Regions from separate parts of the Bacillus sp. FSL K6-6540 genome, predicted to be linked through region 4. Evidence: riboswitches for the same ligand, from Rfam matches in the RefSeq annotation. Region 4 holds a riboswitch; each other region holds the start of a gene.
What was found. Region 4 has a riboswitch for cyclic di-AMP ahead of MHH82_RS02215 (hypothetical protein). Riboswitches for the same ligand answer to the same signal wherever they lie in the genome.
Positions count from the first base shown of each region.

Region 1 (5,624 bases), 420 kb from region 4:
GAAGGGATTACGGCGAAATCCTCGCGGAGTTGACCGAAGCCGTCGGGCGAATTTCCGACAGCTACGTTTTCTTTGAAATGGAAGCGGAGGATTGGGGCAATCTGGGCGAAGCCGAGCGGAATGAGGTTCATGAGGCGCTGGCGGAGGATTTGTTCTATGCGCTGGGCACGGAGCCGGTGATTAGCGTCGGCAGCGGCGTGGTCATGCATGACCAGAATAACCATCGAATACATATTTTGATCGGTGAAGAAGAGTTGGCCTTTGTGGCTCTTGTGTAATCACTCCAGTTATCAACGGAAACAGGGCAGAATAGAATAGATGACAGAAGCCCATACACGTGTCAGTCGGCTTTACGATAGGTTTTTTTCGGGGAGGAAGATAAAAGATGCTTTATACGCAGCAAGAAGTAGAGGCTCATCTGGAAAAGCTTGAGGGTTGGGAATTTGAACAAGGGAGATGGATCGTCAGGAAGTATACCTTCTCCTCCTTCATGAAGGGAATCGCTTTTGTTGATGAAGTGGCAGCTATTTCGGAAGCTTTCGGACATCACCCCTATATCACCATAGATTATAAAGTCGTTACGCTGCGTCTCACTTCCTGGGACGACGGCGGCATTACGGCTGTGGATATTAAGGAAGCACAGCAGTTTAACGAGGCCTATGAGAAAAGCCGTTCCAAGGACGGCAAGACGGGACAATAGACGGGAGTCGGATCCAACCGGCTCATAGCTCCCCAATATGTAAAAACACGCTTGCGCCGGGAGGTTCTCCAGGTTCAAGCGTGTTTTGCGTATAAGCTGATTTATTTTTTCTCAGCAAGGTACAGCGCGATGTTTGCGATTTCTTCAGGCTTAAGTTGATCCTTAAAGGAAGGCATACCCTTACGGCCTTTGGTTACAACGTTGAAGATCGCGTCCGCATCCATGTGTCCACCTACTTGATTCAAAGCCGGTCCAGCGCCGCCTTGAAGTTGGTCACCATGACAGCTGATGCAGCTTGCTTTCAGTGTGGCTTCCGCTGTGGCAGCATCCAGAGTCACTTCCGGCATAGTCGGCTTCTCTTCCTGAGCTACCTGTTCCTTGCCTGGGAGCGTAAACATCAGCGCAATAGCCAACGCACATGCGACGAAGAACAATCCGCTCATGATCCATTTTTGCATCGTCATATCGTCCCTTCTATGTATACTGCACTTTTGCACTTGTCTCCATTATAAACCAACATCCATAGACAGCATAGCCAGTTGTGACAAAAAAAGCAACTATACCGCGCACCTTCATAAAAAGTACACAAAATTGTGCCTTTTCATATAGACAAAGATTACTATTCCTCATTTGCCGGAGGCTCATACACCATGCAGTGGAAAAGGGCGTTTCCCGTCGGCGTAAGGCGCTCATACGTATCGGTGATATGAAAGCCCGCCTTTTCGTACGCGCGGATCGCACGTTCATTCCAGGTCATTACCTCCAGGTCGATCTCATCGGCAGGCCGCCTCCGCCTCGCTTCCCGGACAATCGTCTGCATAAACCGTTTACCCATTCCCCGCCCGCACCAATCAGGCCGCATGCCCAGCCCGATTCGCGTAACCTCATGCATCGGAAACAGTTGGGCAAATCCCCATAGCGTCTTCCGTTCATCCAAAATCGAAATGTACTGCTCCCGGCGGATGTCGGGATCCCCAAACTCGATCTCAAGCCCCTTCATCTGCTCCCAGGGAAGAAAACCGTAAATGTTATAGGGAGGAGGATAGGTCCAGGCGCATATTTCTTTCGCGTGCTCTTCACGCATGACCACCGTATGAAATGAAATCGGTGCTGCATCCATTGGCAAAGTCCCCCTGTCATAATTACAAATTAAATTATACCCCATTTCTCAAACATTCTAGCCGCATCAAAAAGCCCGTCCAAGAGAAGTAGGTCTCCTTTGACGGGCAAACGGATATGTATGGGCAGGACGAGGATAAGACATCGAAGCTTAGGAGGATTCTCCGGTCGACTTTTCATACTGATCATTGCTCATGATGCGCTCGGCACCTACGTACCGCTGCTCGTAGTAGTCCTCAGAAAATAAAATCAATATTTTTCCATTAGGGTGTTTAATGAAGGGAGAGGAGGGTATATAAAGGGTAGAAGATGCAACGACATGAGGGGGCGAAGTGAATTCGCATAATAATTTTCTTTTTTTCTCGAAAAGTGGGAACTTTTTCGTTGTCCCAAACGTTATAAAGGTATACACAGAGCAGACAAAAGAAAAAGCCGCTGGATGAGATCGGCACAATCTCATACACCCAGGGCTTCTTGTAAAGGATAAATCAATGAAGTTCCAGTAATTAATTGTAGTTCACAGCTACAGACTTGTACGTAGACTGACTCATGACTCGCTTAGCACCTACGTATCGATTGGCGTAATAGCTCTGGCTCAGCGGACTGATGATGACACCGCGCGAGGATGAGGAATGAGCGAATTTGCCGCCCCCAACATAAATACCCACATGAGATACACCTCTGCCGGATGTGTTGAAGAACACGAGATCGCCAGCTTTCAGCTTGCTCTTGGCTACGGCCGTACCGACTTTGTATTGAGCTCCAGACGTGCGCGGCAGGCTAAGACCAAGTTTCTTGTAGATATAGCTGGTGAATCCGGAGCAGTCAAAACCATTCGTTGTGGTTCCACCTGTTTTATAAGAGACACCAATGGCTGGTTTGATTGCAGTATTTAATTTGGAATCGGCGAAAGCGCTTCCGGTCCCTAATGTGAGTGCGAGGGCCAGGCCTAGAGAAATGGCCGTTAACTTCTTTTTCAAAACAAAAAGCTCCTTCCATTGCCTGCGAGGTTAGCTTAAGGGTTCGGTTGAAGGTCCCCTATGATCCCTCTCTTGCGAGATCAATTCACCCAAAACGGATCCCCCGCTTCCCAATCATGGGAATTCGGCTCCTTAAAATGTTGATGAACCCATTCATAGACGTCTGACGTTCCAACATGCTTAACGAAATTACATAGTTCCAGCAAAAAGTTACAGTAAAGATGACAAAGTTGTTACTAACATATTCGTTATTTTAGCAGAGTATTAACAATTTGGCAAATGAGGAAAGCTCATTTTTATACAAAAAAACCTGTCCCCGTCATGCGGGATCAGGTTTTTTTGTAACTTGGCCATCGGAAAATGTAATATTGAGGAAAAATGAGCTTCTATTCTTTGTAAAATCAAGTCCGAGAGAGAAATGTGTCGCTTCCGATTACAGCATATTTACGAGCTTGTTTATCATATGATGGTAACGAAATGTAACGATTAGGCATGCTGCGAAGAAGAATCCCGCCACAAATGATATTGGGCGGAAATTACCCAAATTTGGAAGAGTCCATTTAGAAAATAAGAGGCTTGCTGAATAATCAAGCCGATCAATCCCGCCCAGAAGAGCGATGCCGAGCTCAGGAGCAAAAGAATGACGCAGGCCGATCCGCCAACGGTAAGGGATAACAGCACAGCCGTGCCCAGTCGGCGGAAGAGCGCAAGAACGGAGCTGATCATGCCGGAATTGTCCGTACGGCCGAATTGCATATAGAGCAATAACAGGCGAATCAGATAGGCGTACAGAAACCAGCCGGCTGCATGAGGCAGCGCATGAAGCAGCATAACCGGCTCATGGATCCCGTTCAGCAGGATCGGAAGGATTTTGGGCAGAATCCAGTATCCGGGCACAAAGGTAAGAACAAGTTCGATCAGATAAAATACCGTAACGGGCTTCCATAGCTTCTGCATGCCGGTGAAGAAGAATAATCCGCGCTCGCCCTTAGCCTCCTGGTGGAGGTTATAGAAGATGCCTGCCCGAATGAGCGGGGTACATACCATCCGGATCAGGAGCAGAGCGGCCAGAAGCCAACCATAGGTATGGACCGTGCCGCTTAACGATAGACTCATCTCGCCCTCGTAGAAGAATAACAGGCGACTAAGCTCGTTAGGGGCAGAATCCGGATACCGCATCAGTAGGGGGACGACTGCCGATTTTACAAGCCGGTACAGGCAATATCCCCACAGCATGCGGTACAAGAACAGCAGAATGGAGACGTATAATTGGTCTTTAACACTGATCCACCCTTGGCCTGCATAACTTTTCATGTGCTCCCCCCTCACCATGACAGGCTGCCGAACAACGTCTCCACAAGCTTGGTAATACTGAGATTCCAGCGTGTGACCACCTTCGGATCCATTCCTGCCTTCATATAGTTATTGATGTGTCTATTCTCCAGAACGATGGAGTATTTCGGATCAACCATGGCCCAGGCGAGCGGGGTGCTGTACTCCAGGGTGTACGTAACTTTTCCGTCCTTGCCGCTCCAGGTTCGCTCCACCGTTTTGCCGTCTTCAAAGGCGAACACGATAGGCACATCGGTTATATCTCCGTCCTTGCTCGTAATCTTGACCGTGGATTCATACCGCGGATGGTCTGACGTGCCTTTATTTTTGGTTTTGATCACATCGATGGCGACGTCGGCCATTTGGCTTCCATATACATATTGGTCAAAATACGATTGCCAGGATGTTTTGCTTACTTGCTCGACGACTTTCTGAAAATCAGACGTGGTTGGGTGCTTGAACCGATATTTCTGGGCATAGGTATGCATGATTTTCCCCATCATCTGTGGACCGACCTGCCGTTCAATGCCTTGCAGCACCAGCTTGCCTCTCGTGTAAACATTCAGCGCGTAGTTCTCGTGTGAGCTGTATTTCCAGGACTCCATCTTCAGCGGGGCAGGGGAGGTAATCGATGCTCCTTGAGCAGCGGTGTTGGAGGTAATGCCGTATTCCTTCTCCATCACTCTTTCTTCTGCATAGGTTGCAAAGGCCTCGTCCAGCCACGCTTCCTCAAATTCGTTGCTTGCGATCATTCCGTAAAAATATTGGTGGGCGATCTCGTGAATGACGGTCCGTTCGAGCTCATAACCCGGCGAATCGTTCTTGGCCCCGAAGGCCGTGACCAGCGTCGGGTATTCCATACCGCCTGCACCGTTGCCCGACTCCGGCGGGACGACGATGGACAACGTGGAATAAGGATAGGTTCCGTACCATTTACCGAACGAAGCCAGTGCCGACTTGGCGGCATCAAAGTAACGGTCCTTCAGGTCTTTATGGGCCGGATCGAGATACAGCTTGATGCGGACGCCCGGCACGCCCGGTGCCGAGAAGGCTTCCTCGGCCGTGACAAAATTGGGCGAGGCCGACCAGGCAAAATCGTGCACATCATCGGCATAGAATTGATAAATTTTTTCCCCGTTCGACTTTTGGGCGGGCTTGGTCGGGAATCCGGTCGCGGCGACAATGTAATTCTCGGGCACCCGGATGCGAACGCTGTAAATGCCGAAGTTGGAATAGAACTCGGAGTTGCCGTGGTATTGATGAAGATTCCATCCTTCCTCGGCTCTTCCGCGAAGTCCGGCCGGTTCATAGACCGATACTTTAGGAAACCATTGGCCAGCCATAATAAAATTCTCGGTGGTGCCCATGCGCGCGAATATTTTGGGAAGCTCGACTTCAAATTCCATGTGAATGGTGATGCTCTCCCCGCCCTTGATGGGTTTGGGCAATCTAAGTTTGACAAGGCTGTGATCCTTGATGTTCCCGTCATCGGG
Region 1 covers NZ_JBBOXH010000001.1:99,789-105,412, forward strand. Annotated here, with positions in the region: gene MHH82_RS00470 (hypothetical protein) at 1-278, shown strand, start outside; gene MHH82_RS00475 (4a-hydroxytetrahydrobiopterin dehydratase) at 386-700, shown strand; gene MHH82_RS00480 (c-type cytochrome) at 802-1,158, opposite strand; gene MHH82_RS00485 (GNAT family N-acetyltransferase) at 1,320-1,820, opposite strand; gene MHH82_RS00490 (C40 family peptidase) at 2,326-2,799, opposite strand; cyclic di-AMP (ydaO/yuaA leader) riboswitch at 2,804-2,939, opposite strand; gene MHH82_RS00495 (hypothetical protein) at 3,286-4,113, opposite strand; gene MHH82_RS00500 (M1 family metallopeptidase) at 4,125-5,624, opposite strand, start outside.
Region 1: it holds a riboswitch for cyclic di-AMP, as region 4 does, so the genes downstream of both, MHH82_RS00490 (C40 family peptidase) here and MHH82_RS02215 (hypothetical protein) in region 4, are expected to answer to the same signal.

Region 2 (5,624 bases), 5.9 Mb from region 4:
ATAACGGCTTTTTCCAGGATATTTTTCCGGAGAACGCCAACCCGCTTACGCAGCTCACCGATTATTTGAATCAAGGCTTCACGTTCCTGACGAATTATATTATGAATCTGTTCTCGTTCGTGTCGAATTTTGCCATCGTATTGTTTACGTTCCCGATTCTCCTGTATTACATGCTGAAGGAAGGCGGGAAATTCGGGAAGATGGTGGTCAGCTTTTTGCCTGACCGATTCAAGGGCGAGGGAGCCTCGGTGCTGGATGAAATCAACAATGCACTCAAAGGCTTTATCGTAGGCCGGGTTCTCGTCAATTTGGCGCTGGGGGTTTTGATGTATATCGGATTCCTGATTATCGGCCTGCCTTATGCGCTGTTGTTGACGGTCGTGGCGGTCATCGCGAATTTCATACCGTTTATCGGCGCCATTCTATCCGCGATCCCGATCGTGATTATCGGCTTTATTCAGTCCCCGGGAACCGCGATCTGGTCCCTTGTCGTCATTCTGGCGGCCCAGCAGATTCAGGATAACCTGATTGGTCCGTATATCTTCGGCAAACAGCTGGCGATCCATCCCATTACCATCATTATCCTGGTGCTGGTAGGACAGGATCTTGGCGGGATTATCGGAATTCTGCTGATCGTACCGATCTATATGATCATTAAAATTATCGTAACCAGAGTGTACCAGCTGTTCTTTAAGGAGAAATGGCAAAAGGCTTAAGCCGTGGGATAGGGAGGCGGCTTTTAGCCGCATATTAAAGCCGCCCAAGAGCGAGGAATCGTTCTTGGCGGCTTTTTATATATTTGGGGTGCACAGGATCTTGACAACGATAAGAAAATTATATAATCTTAAATTAAAGATATTAAATTTAAAGATTATTTAATTATTTATGGTTTATGGCTCATCCATCATGCAAAACGGATCATGAACGGAAATAAAGGGTTTCGACACGAAACGGTGAGGGAGAGATGGGATATGACATTACATACGGCAGGCATTCATCATATTACCGCTTATGCGCAGGATCCGCAGAAGAACGTTGATTTTTATACAGGCGTGCTAGGACTCAGAATGGTAAAGAAGACCGTGAATTACGATGCGCCCGAGGTATATCATCTGTATTTCGGGGATGAGGGAGGACAACCCGGAACGATCATCACTTTCTTCCCTTCCTCCGCTTCGCGAAGAGGGCTGCGTGGAGGAGGACAGGCAGGATATACGACCTTTGCCGTTCCTGTAGGGGCCCTGCCTTATTGGGAACAGCGGCTGCGGAGCTTTGGCGTTCCCGTCATGAAGGCTTTCCGGTTTAACGAACAATATCTTCAATTCTCCGATCGGGACGGGCTTTCGCTAGAGTTGGTGGAGCGGGAAGGCGGTCCGAATAACAGCTGGTCCGTGGACGATATAACTCCGGATACAGCCATTAAGGGATTCGGCGGCGCGGTTCTGTTCAGCAGCAAATGGGAGGAAACGAAGAAGGCGCTGGAGAACGTCATGGGACTGACCTACATTGGAGAGGACGTCAATTATGCCCGGTTTCAAGCTGCGGGCCCCTTCGGCAACGTGATTGATCTGCCGATGCGGGATATTCCTTTGGGAGCCGGAGGTGCCGGAACGACCCATCATATCGCATGGCGGGCTCAAGATGATGAGGAGCACGGCAAATGGCATGAATGGGTGAAGGAGCAGGGATTTCGCCCTACGGATATCAGGAACCGTAACTATTTCAAAGCGTTATATTTCAGGGAACGTGGGGGGATCCTGTTTGAGATCGCAACCGATCCGCCCGGATTTACGGTGGACGAAGACCTGTACTCGCTGGGGGAACAATTAAAGCTTCCTGCCTGGTTCGAACCGGAGCGTGCCCGAATCGAGCAGGGGTTGGAGCCTATACAAATCAAAAATACTGGAGAGGGGCAACTCAAGTGATATCCATTGACCCGAATACCCAAAGCGAACGGGACACATACAAGCTGCTGATTGGAAGCGTCGTTCCGCGTCCGGTCGCTTTCGTTACGACATTATCGGCGGATGGCGTGCTGAATGCGGCGCCGTTCAGTTACTTTTCCATTGTGTCGAGCAATCCCCCTTTGCTGTCGGTTTCCGTTCAGCGAAAGAACAGTGCACCTAAGGACACGGCGAGAAATGCCATGCAGAGCGGCGAGCTTGTCATCCACATCGTGGATGAAGATACCGTTGCAGCCGTGAACGAAACGGCGGCGAATCTGCCTCCGGACGAAAGTGAGCTTGACCGAACCCGTTTAACCCCGGTCGTTAGTGACGTTGTAAAGGTTCCCGGCGTTCTGGAATCCAAGATCCGCATGGAATGCGTGCTGGAGCAGGTCGTCACGTTGGATGGCGCGGATCAGCTGCCTGCCGCTGATCTATTGATTGCCCGCGTCGTCCGATTTCACGTGTCCGAGGAGCTCTACGAGCATGGCCGGATTGACGCATCGAAGTTGAAACCTGTGAGCCGCATGGCAGGAAATATCTATTCGACCCTGGGAGAGATGTTTACGATTGAGCGTCCGGTCTGACAGGGCTTGAGCTTGAATAGGGTTATTGCTTTGCGACTATTTTTAGCGAACATTCTTTTTCTTCGATAGGTTGCTGGTCATTCATTAGGAAACGGGGTATTGGAATATCATGGTCGGTATTTGCCTATTCTACATGAATGGATAGCCGGTTGATGAATTTACAACATAGGAGTGATCAACGCATGAAATTTGATTCCAAGGTTGTCATCGTGACGGGGGGCGCCAGCGGGATTGGCGAAGCGGCAGTCAGACTTTTTGCAAAAGAGGGAGCCAAGGTCGTTATCGCGGATTATTCCGACCAGGGCCAAGCGGTTTCCGACGAATTGAGAGGAGCCGGCTTTGAAGCGCTGTTCGTCAAAACGGATGTAACCCAAGAGCAGGAAGTCACGAATATGGTGAATCAGACGGTGCAGCATTTTGGCCGTGTCGATGTATTGTTTGCCAACGCAGGCATTGCCCATGATGCTCCTGCCGATCAGTTAACGATGGATAACTGGCAGAGAACGATTGATATTAATCTGACAGGGGTCTTCCTGTGCGATAAATATGTTATTCAGCAAATGCTGTCCCAAGGAACCGGAGGGGCAATCGTAAACTGCGGCTCGATCCATAGCCATGTCGGAAAAGCAGGGGTAACCGCCTATGCTTCGGCCAAGGGAGGCGTCAAGCTGTTAACCCAGTCGCTCAGCGCAGACTATGCCTCCAAAGGAATCCGAATCAATGCCGTGTGTCCGGGATATATCGATACGCCGCTGATCAAGGGAAGAACGGAAGCGATCACGCAGCACCTGGTCGGCCTTCATCCGATGGGCCGTTTGGGACAGCCGGAAGAAGTGGCCAAAGCCGTGTTGTTCCTCGCCAGTGAAGATGCCTCCTTCATTACGGGCACGAGCCTGCTGGTGGATGGCGGCTATACCGCGGTATGATGAGAAAAGCCCTGATGCTAAGCATCGGGGCTTTTTTTCAAGTCATTCCAGGCGTTGTTATCAGACTTATTATGGAGTGTTTCAAAAATTTTTTTTCGGTCCCGTATTTCATACGGGCAGACTTCCTGATCCGGGGCTCATTCATGGCATAAAACATATATGGCATGAACGATTTCCGCAAGACCCGTCAAATGCCTGCTATATAGCGGAAAATGGAGCATGGATTCCATGACCAATCCGGTGTATGGACAGCCTTAAATAAGGTGTTCAAAAGGCTCGATATCCTCGTTGCAAAAACGGTGTTTTTACTTCTGAATTTCCAGAAAAAGCGGTTAAAGGGGTTTGACTTTTCCTGAGCTTCCCTTTATCATGAACACACGCTTAGTTTCCGGCATACATATTCCGGAAAGCGGGGGAACCAGTTTCACCAGGGGCGAGTCACTTGGAATTCACGAGTGTAGGGTACCATCTTACCCGAGTCCGTCAGCTAACCTCGTCAGCAGTGGATGGGTCTTGCATACATAATGGATGTTCATACAAAAGGCCCTTTATTCTCTATAGGGGCCTTTTCTCTATTTTTTGACCCCCTGCTGGCGGAGCTATGTCTAGATCCCCTGTTTGGTGGTCTTTTTGCATTCAATTACAGAGGAGGGGTAACGTCTGCAAATGTGGAACGAATTGAATCGATCAGACGGCATTGGGTCAAAGCGTGCAAGGAAGCGGATGAATCATCTTCCCTGAAGCCTCGTCCCATGCACGGGTATCTGAACGTCTATATATCCAAGTTAACACATGTGCTAACACGGATAATTTCGTCATGCCGTTTTTTTAAGAAAGTGAAAAGCTATTACGAAAGGTTGTGGAAGGTTTTGAAGAAAGTGGTTGTGCTGGTGTTGTCCGTGATGATGGTGGTATTGCTCGCGGCTTGCGGCGACAAAGGAAGTACGCTGGATCGAGCCATTGAGCAGGGATATATCACCGTAGGGTTTGCGAACGAGAAGCCGTATGCCTACAAAGAAGCCAATGGGGAGCTCACGGGCGAAGCGGTTGAGATTGCCCGCGTTATTCTGGAGCGTCTTGGCATCAAGGAGATGAGAGGGGAGCTAACGGAATTCGGTTCGCTGGTCGCCGGATTGCAGGCCGATCGGTTTGATCTGATCACGGCAGGCATGTTCATTAATCCGGACCGATGCTCTGCCGTCCTGTTCGCGAACCCGGAGTACAGCATCGGGGAAGCCCTTGCGGTAAAGCAAGGGAATCCGATGGAACTTGGAAGCTATGAGGACATTGCCAAGAATGAGCAGGCCAAGGTGGCCGTCATGACCGGTGCGGTCGAAATCGGCTACATGGAGAAGTCGGGCATTCCTGCGGACCGGATCGTACAGGTCCCTGACCAGGCTTCGGCGATTAGCGCCCTCCAGGCCGATCGGGTGCAGGCGATTACCATGACGGGGCCGTCCCTGCAGGCGATGCTGGATTCAGCCAGCGACGACAGCATCGAACGCGTGGCTGATTTCGAGCAGCCGGTCATCGACGGCGAAAGCGTTCGCGGTTACGGGGCTACGGCTTTCCGCCAAGCGGATACCGAGTTCCAGGAGGCTTATAATGCCGAGCTTGAAAAGATGAAGGAGTCGGGCGAGCTGCTGGAAATTTTGCAAGAGTTCGGGTTCACGGAAGAAGAGCTCCCGGGTGAGATGACAGCGGCTGCGCTCTGCGGGGAATAGTATGCCGAATTCTTGGATCGATTTTCTTCCGACGCTGCTCAAAGGAGCAGAGATCACGATTATCGTCGCGTTCTTTTCAGCCATCCTGGCTATCGCGATGTCCTTTGCAGCCGGATTGTGCCGGCTGTCGAAGCTCTGGATCGTCCGCACGGCGACGGCCGTGTACGTCGAAATCTTTCGGGGAACCTCCTTGCTGGTGCAGCTCTTCTGGTTGTATTTTGCCCTTCCGTTCATCGGCATCGAGCTTCCGAAAATGCTGGCGGCGATTCTCGCGATCGGACTTAACTTCGGCGCATACGGCTCCGAGATTGTTCGCAGCGCGGTGCTGGCCGTTCCGAAAGGACAGTGGGAGGCTGCCGTGGCGCTTAATATGAAGCCTTGGCAGAGGCTGTGGAACGTTATACTACCCCAAGCGTCCCTGCGAATGCTTCCCCCGTTCGG
Region 2 covers NZ_JBBOXH010000001.1:6,421,159-6,426,782, reverse strand. Annotated here, with positions in the region: gene MHH82_RS28975 (AI-2E family transporter) at 1-716, shown strand, start outside; gene MHH82_RS28970 (ring-cleaving dioxygenase) at 972-1,925, shown strand; gene MHH82_RS28965 (flavin reductase family protein) at 1,922-2,533, shown strand; gene MHH82_RS28960 (SDR family NAD(P)-dependent oxidoreductase) at 2,716-3,459, shown strand; cyclic di-AMP (ydaO/yuaA leader) riboswitch at 3,828-3,974, shown strand; gene ehuB (ectoine/hydroxyectoine ABC transporter substrate-binding protein EhuB) at 4,329-5,183, shown strand; gene ehuC (ectoine/hydroxyectoine ABC transporter permease subunit EhuC) at 5,185-5,624, shown strand, end outside.
Region 2: it holds a riboswitch for cyclic di-AMP, as region 4 does, so the genes downstream of both, ehuB (ectoine/hydroxyectoine ABC transporter substrate-binding protein EhuB) here and MHH82_RS02215 (hypothetical protein) in region 4, are expected to answer to the same signal.

Region 3 (5,624 bases), on a different contig from region 4:
AGCGTAAATGGAATAAATACGCCCACAGCATATAACGGGATTAAGTGCTCCGTCTGTCCTCCGAATAAGATAATGAGAACAATGGAGGCAAAGCCTAAAAAGATAATCCCATTTGAGAAGCCTAAGCGGTCGCCCCTGACTGTAAACATTCGCGGCATATACTGGTCTCTCGCCAGGTTGAAGGCAAGCTGCGGGAAGGCTGAAAATCCCGTATTTGCCGCAAGAACCAAAATAAGCGATGTGACACCTTGGATGACATAGTAGAACACATTCCGCCCGAAGGTTTCGGATGCAATTTGTGAAACCACTGTTTCATCAGGCTTCGGCGCCGTACCATACCCGTACGCGAGCACCGTGATGCCGGAAAACAAGATTGCCAGCAAAATCCCCATCATCGCAAGCGTTCTTGCCGCGTTTCGCGCAGGCGGGTTTTTGAATGCAGGAATCGCATTAGAAATGGCCTCAACCCCGGTCAACGCTGAGCATCCGGAGGAAAAAGCCTTAAGCAGCAAAAACAGCGTAATGCCGGCTACAGGTGTGCCCAGCGGTGTATGATGGGCTGGCTGGTCTATTTGTCCTGTCATGAGTTTAAACAACCCGACTGCAATGAGAACCAAAAGCGCCACCACAAACAGATAAACCGGGTAGGCAAGAATGGATGCCGATTCCGAAAGACCGCGCAGGTTCAAAATCATAATCACTAACACGAGAAAAATAGCGATCGGCACATGATAATCATGCAATGCAGGAAAGGCTGACGTGATGGCGTCCGTGCCTGCGGAAATACTTACCGCTACTGTTAAAATATAATCAACAAGCAATGAACCGCCCGCAATCAATCCCGGTTTTTCACCGAGATTTTCTTTAGAAACGACATACGCCCCGCCGCCCTGCGGATAAGCGTAAATAATTTGCCTGTATGAAAGAATCAGTGCGAGCAGTAATATGAGAACGCCAACCGCAATCGGAATGGAGTACCAAAATGCGGCAGCACTGATTGTTGCCAAAATGATTAGAATTTGTTCTGTCCCATATGCGACAGATGACAGCGCATCTGAGGAAAGCATAGCCAAGGCTTTTAATTTCGTCAGTTTTTGCTCTCCAGCTGCTTGGGATTTTAGTGGTTTCCCAATCAAAAAACGTTTGATTGAATGATACATCGATGTCTTCCCCTTTTAATTTCTCATTTTTCAATTAAAACAATAAAACATCAGTGTCTTGCTCTCACATGTTGTTGATAGTCCTTTCTGCTATGATGTCTCTGTATGCGATTTGCATTCAAAAATGAACAACAAAAAACACAGAGGCAAACGGATGCCCCTGTGCCATAACATCGAACACAGGTTTCATTCATCTCCTCTCACGAACGCTTACGAGGTTAGCTGACGGATTCGGGCATATGAGAGTTAGCCCTACCTAAAAAGGATTCACCCCAACGGCAAAAAGCCGTTCTATTGGGTCCCCCGCTCTGATTTCAGATTAAGCGATTTGTTTTCTAAAAGAGATCATACTCCCGTTCCCGCACGTTGTAAAGAGGCTTATTGGCTGAGAGAAAAAAATAAAATGACAGGTTCCACAAATGGAATTTACTTACCAAAAATAAAAAAACAGAGGCTAAAATCGCCTCTGTTTTATTCTGTATCTGTCTTTCTTTTTCTGCGTCTTACGGCAATCCAAATGAACACTGCCGCAATCACCATAATGAGTGCCAGCACACCAATATACATCCATTTCTGGCTATGATCCTGTGTTAGTTGTTCTGCATCGGAACTGTTTGTTTCCGATTTGAGCTGCTGGTGGTTTGTAAACACCTGCTGGCTGTTTGTTTCATTAAGGACGGTTGCCGACTCATCGTTGCTGTTCAGATAACTGATGATCTCTTTTGTGACAGCCGCGCCATCTCCTTTTAACGGTGCAAAGACAGCCATTGTATAGCGTGAATCCCAAACCGATGCTTGGGTAAATACCACTTGTTTTGTCGTCTCATTCAGCATCTCGAAACCAGATACATCAAACGATCCGTTCTTTTCCTGCGGCACAAGCAGATCTGATGATTTCTCCTTCAGAAGAGAAAATTGATTGATCCCTCCTATGAAAATGAGGTTTCGTCCTTTCGCATCATTTGCTGTAACGTCAGATGATTTCTTTACCGTATATGAATGCTGTGCTTCGCTGCCAAAGGATTCCGTCACGAGAGAAAGCTCCTCTAGCTTCGATTGGCTTACGGTGTCAGGAAGCACGATTAACGTTGTTTGATCCTGGTTTCCGGCGTAAGGCAGCGGCCACTCTTGAAAATCCGCTGACGGAGACATGCCTTTGATGGCGTATGATAATGTACTGTTTTTATCGATAAAAACCCACTTTTCTTCATCAGTGGTGTTGCAAGGGTTGTTTTCCTTTAAACCGGTCGTGACGAACTGAATATCAATGTAGCGGTTTTTTTGCAGCAGCTTAGGGTCCACTTTCACTGTGACATGATAGAATCCGTTTTTATCTTCTTTTCCTAATTCATCAAGCCGGACCGAGTGCGGCTGGTCGTTGATCATCACTTTCAGTTCTGCGGCCTGAGAGGCTGACTCGTTTTCAGCCGTTGAGGCTTGAATCGTTTCAGACTTTTTCAGTTTAAGCGACAGCTTCGCCAATTGGTTTTCATCTAAAACAGCCGAAGCCGGATAAAAATAATGTGCTGAAGATGTTTTGTCAGCTCCAATTGTGATATCGCCCGCTCCAAAATTCTCAAGGGTCAGCTTATCGCTTTCCTTTTTTTCAGTCTGCCGAAGCTTGCTGATTGAAAGTGTATCGCCGCTGAGCTGGCCTGTATATGTCTGATCTGTCATCACGCTGATTTTTTTAGTGAGCGCGTCCTCGGACGCCGCTTGCGCAAACAGAACCGGCTGCTGTTTGCCCTCTGCTTTCAGCACCCGCTCCGCAAGCAGAAGGTTTTCTCCTTTTGCCTGTAGCCCAGCTTGTTTCAACAGTTTTTTCACTTTGCCGTTCCAATGCTTGTCCACGCCGATAACAATCGTCGGCTTATCGATTTTTTTCAGTTCAGATTCCGTGACATACGCAATACTGACACTGCTGTCCACCGTTTTCAAATAGCCTTCTGTTTTAACAGCAGCTTCTATTTCTGCTGAACTTGGGTGATCCGGAATGACGATGGCTGTTTCTTCCGCTGTATTTCCAGATTGGGCGAAAGGATACGGATAATGGTCCAGCGACGTTCCCTTCGCTTCACTGCTGTCAGCAAGTGTCAGCCGGCTGTCCGGATAAATTTTGATCCAGTTGCCTGATGTATCCTGTCTGACGCACACGCCCTCTTTCATTACGCCGTAGAATTTCAACGATACGTTGTGATAGCCTTGCGCAGACTGGCTTTTATTCAGATTCAGCTTCACTGTTTTCCGTTTGGAATCACCATCAAGCTTTAACGTCTTGACCGGTTCATCATCAATGACAGCCGTTAACGATGATGGAGAAATTAAAAGATTTGATGCCTCGTATTCGATTACCAATTGCTGATTGCCCGAAGAAGCGCCTGCCGGGATCTGATACGTCAGCTCTGCGCTGTCTTTTGATCCATACAGTGTAATCAGCTCGCTTGTAAGCACCTGCTGTTTGGCTTGTTCTTGGCTGCTTTTCCCGAGGAGCGAACCACTGACCTGTACGTCTTTGGCAAGAGCCGTTTGTCCAGTCATCGCCAGCAGCATGAAGCTTGTGAGAAAAATCATTATTTGTTTCAAAAAGGTCACCCGCTTTTATGTTGATTGTATCGTTCTGTCTTGTACCATTTGACCTCTTGCTTGAATAAACGGTGCTTGATTTCTACAAATAAAGAGTAGATAACAAGCACAATCCATGCCTGCGAGTATGTGAAGTACATGAGAAATACGATAAAAAAGTTTTGCTTGTTCATTTCTGTTTTTTCAATGCTCAACGTAATCATGACCTCTGTCATAAATAAGAAAAATGCCAAAATCCAGAGAATCATTGCCAAAAATCCAACCGATAAATGCAAATCATAAAACAAATTCACAACAAAAATCGTATTCGACATGATCACGCCAAAGAAAAACAGGAAGTACGTAAAGAAAAAATAAAACAAATCAAAGATAATCCGTTTTCGTTTCAGCTTAAAAAACTGCGCCAAAAATTTGAGCACGACATATTGATTGCCGCGCGCCCATCGGGTGCGCTGGCGCCACCATACCTTCCATGTTTCAGGTTCCTGCTCCCACGTGATGGCGGCAGGGAAAAAGCGGATGTGATAGCCGAGATTATACACCCGGATGGTCAGTTCAGTGTCCTCAGCGAGCGCTTTGTCATCCCAGCCTCCGAGCTTTTCGATAATGCTTCTGCGGATCGCGAAGTTGGTGCCTGGGATCGTGGCGATTTTGAACCACTTCCATCTGCCTCCCTGGGCCATCCACTGAAAACAGATCGTTTCGATATTAATAAACCTCGTCAGCAGCGTCTTCGCTGCATTGATGACGCGGAATTTCCCTACCACGGCGCCTGCCTTTTCGTCATTCATCAGGCCGAGCACGAGGTAATACACGGCCATTTTCTCAGGCGTGTTGTCGGCGTCATACACACAGATCACATCGCCGTTTGATTCGGCAAAACCTGAGTTAAGTGCAGAGGATTTTCCTTTTCCTGCATTTGGCGGCTTCGTAATCACCATTTTGATAAAATCGTATTTCTCGGAAAATTCATTGACGATATCACCCGTCCGGTCTGATGAATTATCGTTAACGACGATAATCTCCAGCCGGTCCTTCGGATAATAAAGGTTGACCATGGCCTTCAGCGTCTGCCGAATCACAACCTCTTCGTTATGCGCCGGGATAAGGACGCTGACCTTCGGCAGTTCCTTCATGTTTTCTCTCCACTTTGGGATATTCCGTTCGAAGGTCATATAGTGGCGAAACCCGCCCTGCATGAGGAACATGTGGTAGAGAAGCATAACCCATATTAAACTTAGCGAGATAAAGAACAGCGTATTACCCAAGGCTTCTTCTCTCCTTAAAAATTCGTTTTTTCAATGTGGCTCTCAAGTAAAACGTATAACTGACAAACATGATGACAAATAAGAGCACAACAGCGGAGAGAATCCATAACGCCTTTTCCAGAGGGGTTTGCCGGTGATGATCGAAAAACTCGTCAATGGGGCTTACGCCGTTTTTCACCTGAATCGTTCCGTCACCGCTTGTATGAATTTCCACTTTGTCTGTTTTGACGGTTTGTTTCGTTTTCTTTAAATCAAGCCATTCACTGTCTGGAATGCGTTCCATCTGATCAACCAGCTCAGGCAGATATTTCATCCCAAGGTACGGGTGATAAAATCCTCCGGCTACTCCGCCTTCAAAATCAATCATCTGGGAGATGCGCTCCTCCATCTCACCGAGCGGGTTTTGCTTTGATGTGTCGACAAAGCCGATCGTTTCCGGATAAAGCATCATTCCGTGCAACATCGAAGGAGCAGTCACAAACGGAGGTGCACCGGATGTTTTCCATGTTGTGCTGCTGAGCTGGACCTGGCCGAAAATGCTTGTAAAATACTGCGAGGCGATTTGATAGCCATATTCGGACATCGTGTAATGCGGCGCTTCAAACGCCAGCGG
Region 3 covers NZ_JBBOXH010000002.1:1,337,703-1,343,326, reverse strand. Annotated here, with positions in the region: gene kimA (potassium transporter KimA) at 1-1,160, opposite strand, end outside; cyclic di-AMP (ydaO/yuaA leader) riboswitch at 1,353-1,496, opposite strand; gene MHH82_RS39200 (cellulose biosynthesis cyclic di-GMP-binding regulatory protein BcsB) at 1,632-3,743, opposite strand; gene MHH82_RS39195 (glycosyltransferase family 2 protein) at 3,749-5,011, opposite strand; gene MHH82_RS39190 (DUF2334 domain-containing protein) at 5,004-5,624, opposite strand, start outside.
Region 3: it holds a riboswitch for cyclic di-AMP, as region 4 does, so the genes downstream of both, kimA (potassium transporter KimA) here and MHH82_RS02215 (hypothetical protein) in region 4, are expected to answer to the same signal.

Region 4 (5,624 bases):
TGACCAATGTGGGGACCGTGATGCAGGCCTACTTGTTCCGTACGGAGGAGGACGTGAAGAATCTGTTAAGGGCCGGCGTTAATTTACGGCTAGTAAAGGGCGCGTACAAAGAGCCGGGAACCATCGCCTTTCAGCAGAAGCGGGAGGTCATTGACAACTACAAGAAATTGGTCAAAATGCATTTTGACCAAGGAGCCTACGTCGCGATTGCCTCGCATGACGACAACATCATCGACTGGGTGAAGGTATTTGCCGAGCAGAGCCGCATAGACAAACAGGACTATGAATTTCAGATGCTGTATGGACTGCGGATGAACGATCAAGCAGCGCTTGCGCAGGACGGCTACCGTATCCGGTGTTATATGCCCTATGGAACGATGTGGTACCCGTATTTCACCCGGAGGCTGGCAGAGAAGCCGGCCAACCTGATGATGGTGCTCAAAAATATGTTCAAGTGAGCGGGATCCGATTGCAGAACCCCGTCAAAATGCCTGATGAAATAAGTGGCTTTTTGACGGGGTTCTTCATGGTTTCAAAAAACATCAGGCTGCTTAGAAGTGCCCAATCCAAAGGAAACGGGGACAGTAGCTCTCTGTAGCTGCTGCCCCTAGAAATGATAATACCCCTCCGAGCAATTCATAAGGAAGGAGTGCTCCAGCGGCAGTCCGCCTAACCGCTCTCGGGTGATGTGCCGATGCAGGTTGATCTCCAGATCGGCGAGGGCTGATACAGCAAGTTGCATCCGTGCGGGTCCCCACTGCTGCTGCTTTCGGGCATAGCGAATGGCCTCAGTCACGGACATGCCTCTCAGCCTTGAGAAGACGGATGCCCAGCGGACCAGGTCCGAAAATTCTCTCGTGCTTGGCAGGGCATATTCGACATATCCTGCCGCGTCTTTGCAGCTGACTTTGAACAAGCCGCAGTTCCAGCCATGATCGCTCCATGGGATAAAGCGTTCGGCCGAGCCCCGGTCGAAACGAAATATCTCCATATGGCGGATAGTCTCTCCACCTAATGCAGGCACTGCGGTTTCGATGACGGGTGTAAGCGCTGCCTCGATGAGTTTCGTCATGATATGATCTACGCTCCTTTATAAGAATGTTATATGCACGGCAAATAGGCCTGGTGAGCAGAGAAACCCCGCTCTCCAGGCCTATTTATGGTTAGAGCCCCAATTCCGGCGGCCGCTATGCCAAAGCTTGGATGGTATTCTCTCTCAACAACGCGCCTACGAGGTTAGCTGACGGATTCGGACTGAGAGCACCCTACCACTGGGCCCTTCGATCCTAGGCGCAGCGGATTCACCCCATTCACCAATCGAAGACTGGTGACTTTGGTTCCCCCGTCTCCCGGTCTGTCGGGAGCTCGGCGTATAACGTGTTTCGAATAGATGGATGAATCATACGCCGGAGGAAACGAAAAGTAAATGACCGTATGGGACGAATAGATTCCGAAATGTGATGAAAACGGTAAAAGAAAACGCGTACAATCGGTCGTGTCATCTATTATCGTGGCAAAATCTCAGTATCTCGTTGGATTGCGATAAATAAGAGGAAACAAGAGAAATACATAGTATAGAGCAGTATTCGGAAGATAGAGACGAAATACAGCTTGGTTCCTGTTCGACATAACGCCAGATGTGTTTTTGCTCACATTTACATCCTGCAGGGCCGGACGTATGATACGAACTATGAATTGACGGTCACCAACGACCAAGGCATACGGACAGTCGTTCCATATAGATTTAAAGGCAGTGTGAGAGCTGCCCCTAAGCTCTTTATGGATCGATGGCGAAGGCACCATGGGCCTTGCTGAGATTTGAAGGTAGAGGCGACTCTCACCGCGTGAACCTCCTGTTGCTGTGCTGTTATGCCCAGTCTGGATGACAAGTCAATGGCTAATAGAATAACATGCTACTCGTTTTTAATTTTCGCTGAGTCCTTGAATGGAAAAGGAACGGGGGAACCAGTCGGGAGATGAACCTGATCTCTCTGGGGTGAATCCTGTAGACAAGATAACGGTCTATGGGTAGGGCGACTCTCACGCCCGAATCCGTCAGCTAACCTCGTAAGCGTATCGAGAGAGGCAACGATTGTCGTGGACTTGGGCCACGGTGTATTTCACCGTGGCCTGTAAGAAGCCTGCGGGAAGAGTTCTTCTCTTTCCGCAGGCTTCTTTGTTGTTGCCTTCTCTTTCTGACCTTAGGAGGAGAAACGAAGATGGAGAAACCACAGGAATTCATCCTGGTATCCGCGCCGAACAAGGCCGGGGAGGAATTCGTCCGCCAGCTGATTCACAAACGTGTTCCGTTTGCGGCCATAGCCAACAACCGGGCTGAGCAGCAGAGGCTGCGAGAACTGGGCTGCAGACCCATCATTTTGATTGATACAAGAGACGAGCAGACCTGGATCATTCCCGAGTTTCCCGTCAGCAAGGTGTTTCTGTTCGAAAGCAGCTTGAATCTGTGCTGCCGCTATTTACGGATCTGCCGGACATGGACCTCGGAGTCGATTTACGTGATCACCCATTCCGGCAATCCGCGCTTGATATACAAAGGGCTGGGTGCCGATGTGGTGCTTCATACGAATCATCATCAGGTGTCCTTTCTGATGGCATCCGTAATGAGCTAAGCGTTTGGACTGACGCCACAAGAGTTAGGGGAGGTTACATTCATGCAGGATTTAGTTATGGTGCTCATTTTGGGAGGAACCTACGGACTGCTCATGCTGTTTATGTCCTGGTGCGGGCGCGTGGTTTCGGAACCGGAGGCTGATCAGCCGTGATGATCATGTTGATATTCACGATTTTTATTTTTCTCTATTTGATTTATGCGCTGATTCACCCTGAAAAATTCTAGGGAAACGGCTGAAGGAGGAAGGCATTCGTCATGGGCATTTTACAAATTGCCATCGTTATACTCGTTCTGGTGCTGCTGGTCAAGCCGCTGGGAACTTATCTATATCAGGTGTTTCGTTATGAAAGCAATGGAACGGACAGATGGTTCTCCTGGGCGGAGAAACGGATCTTTGCTCTGATCGGCTTAAAAGAACGCAAGGGGATGACATGGAAAGGATATGCCGTCAGCTTTGTGTTAACGAATATCGTGCTGGTTGCGGCGGGCTACTTGATTCTGCGGCTGCAGAAAGTGCTGCCGTTGAACCCGAGCGGTATCGGCCATATGGAACCAACCTTGTCGTTCAATACGATTATCAGCTTTATGACCAATACGAATCTTCAGCATTACAGCGGCGAGTCGGGATTGTCTTATCTGGCCCAGATGGCCGTCATTACGATGATGATGTTTACGTCCGCAGCGACCGGGCTGTGCGTGGCGATTGCTTTTATCCGGGCGGTGACCAGCAAGGGCACGACCGTCGGCAACTTTTTTGAGGACTTCGTTAAGGCGCATACCCGTGTATTCATTCCGGCTGCTTTCATCATTGCGATGGTACTGGTGGCGCTGCAGGTGCCGCAGACCCTGAAGCCTACGCTCAGCGTCACGACGCTGGAAGGAAGCGAGCAGCAAATAGCGGTGGGCCCGGTGGCTGCGCTCGAATCGATCAAGCATCTGGGCACCAATGGGGGCGGTTTTATGGGGGCCAACTCGGCGCATCCGTTCGAGAACCCGTCCCCGCTGACCAATGTGATCGAGATTCTGTCCATGTGGAGTCTTGGGGCGGCGCTTCCTTACACATTTGGTTTGTTCGCGAAGAGCCGCAAGCAGGGATGGATCATATTCTCGGTAATGATGACCTTGTTTATCGGCTTCCTGTCCTTGAACTATGCTGCGGAAACCAACGGCAACCCGGCATTAAACCAGCTGGGCATCGACGCCTCGCAAGGCAGCATGGAGGGCAAAGAGGTCCGGTTCGGGATCGCCCAATCCTCCCTGTTTACGACGGTGACAACCGCGGCTACGACCGGGTCGGTCAATAACATGCATGATACGCTCACGCCGCTCGGCGGGATTACGCCGCTGTCCCTGATGATGCTGAATTCCGTTTTTGGCGGAAAAGGCGTCGGGCTGATGAATATGCTCATGTACGCGATCCTGGCGGTGTTCCTGGCCGGTCTTATGGTTGGCCGTACCCCCGAATTTCTCGGCAGAAAAATCGAGGCCCGGGAGATGAAGCTGATCGCGATTGTCATTCTGGTACACCCATTGATCATCCTTGCTCCGACGGCGCTCGCGCTCATGACGGATGCGGGACAGGCGGGCATTGCCCATTCGGGCTTTCACGGCATCTCGCAGGTGCTTTACGAATACACGTCATCCGCTGCCAATAACGGCTCCGGGTTTGAGGGCCTTGCGGATAACACGCCGTTCTGGAACATCAGCACCGGACTGGTCATGCTGATCGGGCGCTACATTTCGATGATTGCCCTGCTCGCTGTAGGCGGCTCGCTGATGCGGAAGCAGTGGGTTCCCGAGACGCTCGGAACGTTCCGGACAGATAATAAGCTTTTTGCAGGCATTCTCATCGCGGTGGTCCTGATCATCGGTGCCTTGACCTTCCTGCCTGTGCTGGTGCTGGGACCGATTGCCGAGCATCTGACGATTCGTTAAATAGAAAAGGTGGCCTATTACCATGAATAATACGAGAAAAAAAGCGATGTCCCAAGAGATGGTCCGTCAGGCGCTGAAGGAAAGCTTCACGAAGCTGAATCCCGTCCTGATGATGAGAAATCCGGTCATGTTTGTCGTGGAGGCCGGGACTCTGGTCGTGCTGCTTATGACGATATTTCCGTCCTATTTCGGTACCGAGGGCAGTATCGGATTTAACCTGACCGTATTCGTCATCCTGCTGTTCACGCTGCTGTTCGCAAACTTCGCAGAGGCGCTTGTCGAAGGGCGCGGCAAGGCGCAGGCCGATTCCCTTAAGCAGTCGAAGCAGGAAATGACGGCTCGCAAAGTGATGGAGAACGGCGGGGTACAATCCGTGTCGTCCACGGCTCTGCGCAAAGGAGATATCGTGATGGTCGCGCAGGGCGAGATGATTCCCGGGGACGGGGAAGTGATTGCGGGCCTTGCATCCGTTGACGAATCGGCGATTACCGGGGAATCCGCCCCCGTCATTAAAGAAGCCGGCGGCGATTTCAGCTCGGTCACGGGGGGGACCCGGGTTGTCAGCGATACGATCCGCATCCGGATTACGAGCGATCCGGGGGAATCGTTTATCGACCGGATGATCTCGCTGGTCGAAGGGGCCTCCCGGCAAAAGACGCCAAACGAAATTGCGCTGAATACGCTGTTGATCGTCTTAACGCTGATCTTCCTGATCGTGGTTGTGACGCTGGCACCGATCGCGAAGTATCTTGGCATCGAGTTGACCGTTCCGGTGCTGATCTCGCTGCTGGTATGTCTGATCCCGACCACGATCGGGGGGTTGCTGTCAGCGATCGGGATTGCCGGCATGGACCGGGTAACGCAGTTCAACGTGCTGGCGATGTCCGGCAAAGCGGTTGAGGCCGCCGGGGACATCAACACGATGATTCTGGATAAGACGGGTACCATTACGTTTGGTAACCGGATGGCCAGCCGGTTGATTCCCGTCGGCGGCGAGTCGCTGGCATCGGTGTCCCAGTGGGCCGCGGTGAGCTCGCTGCAGGATGAGACGCCGGAA
Region 4 covers NZ_JBBOXH010000001.1:515,498-521,121, forward strand. Annotated here, with positions in the region: gene MHH82_RS02205 (proline dehydrogenase family protein) at 1-458, shown strand, start outside; gene MHH82_RS02210 (hypothetical protein) at 608-1,072, opposite strand; cyclic di-AMP (ydaO/yuaA leader) riboswitch at 1,209-1,381, opposite strand; cyclic di-AMP (ydaO/yuaA leader) riboswitch at 1,922-2,090, shown strand; gene MHH82_RS02215 (hypothetical protein) at 2,220-2,630, shown strand; gene MHH82_RS41600 (potassium-transporting ATPase subunit F) at 2,789-2,857, shown strand; gene kdpA (potassium-transporting ATPase subunit KdpA) at 2,888-4,567, shown strand; gene kdpB (potassium-transporting ATPase subunit KdpB) at 4,590-5,624, shown strand, end outside.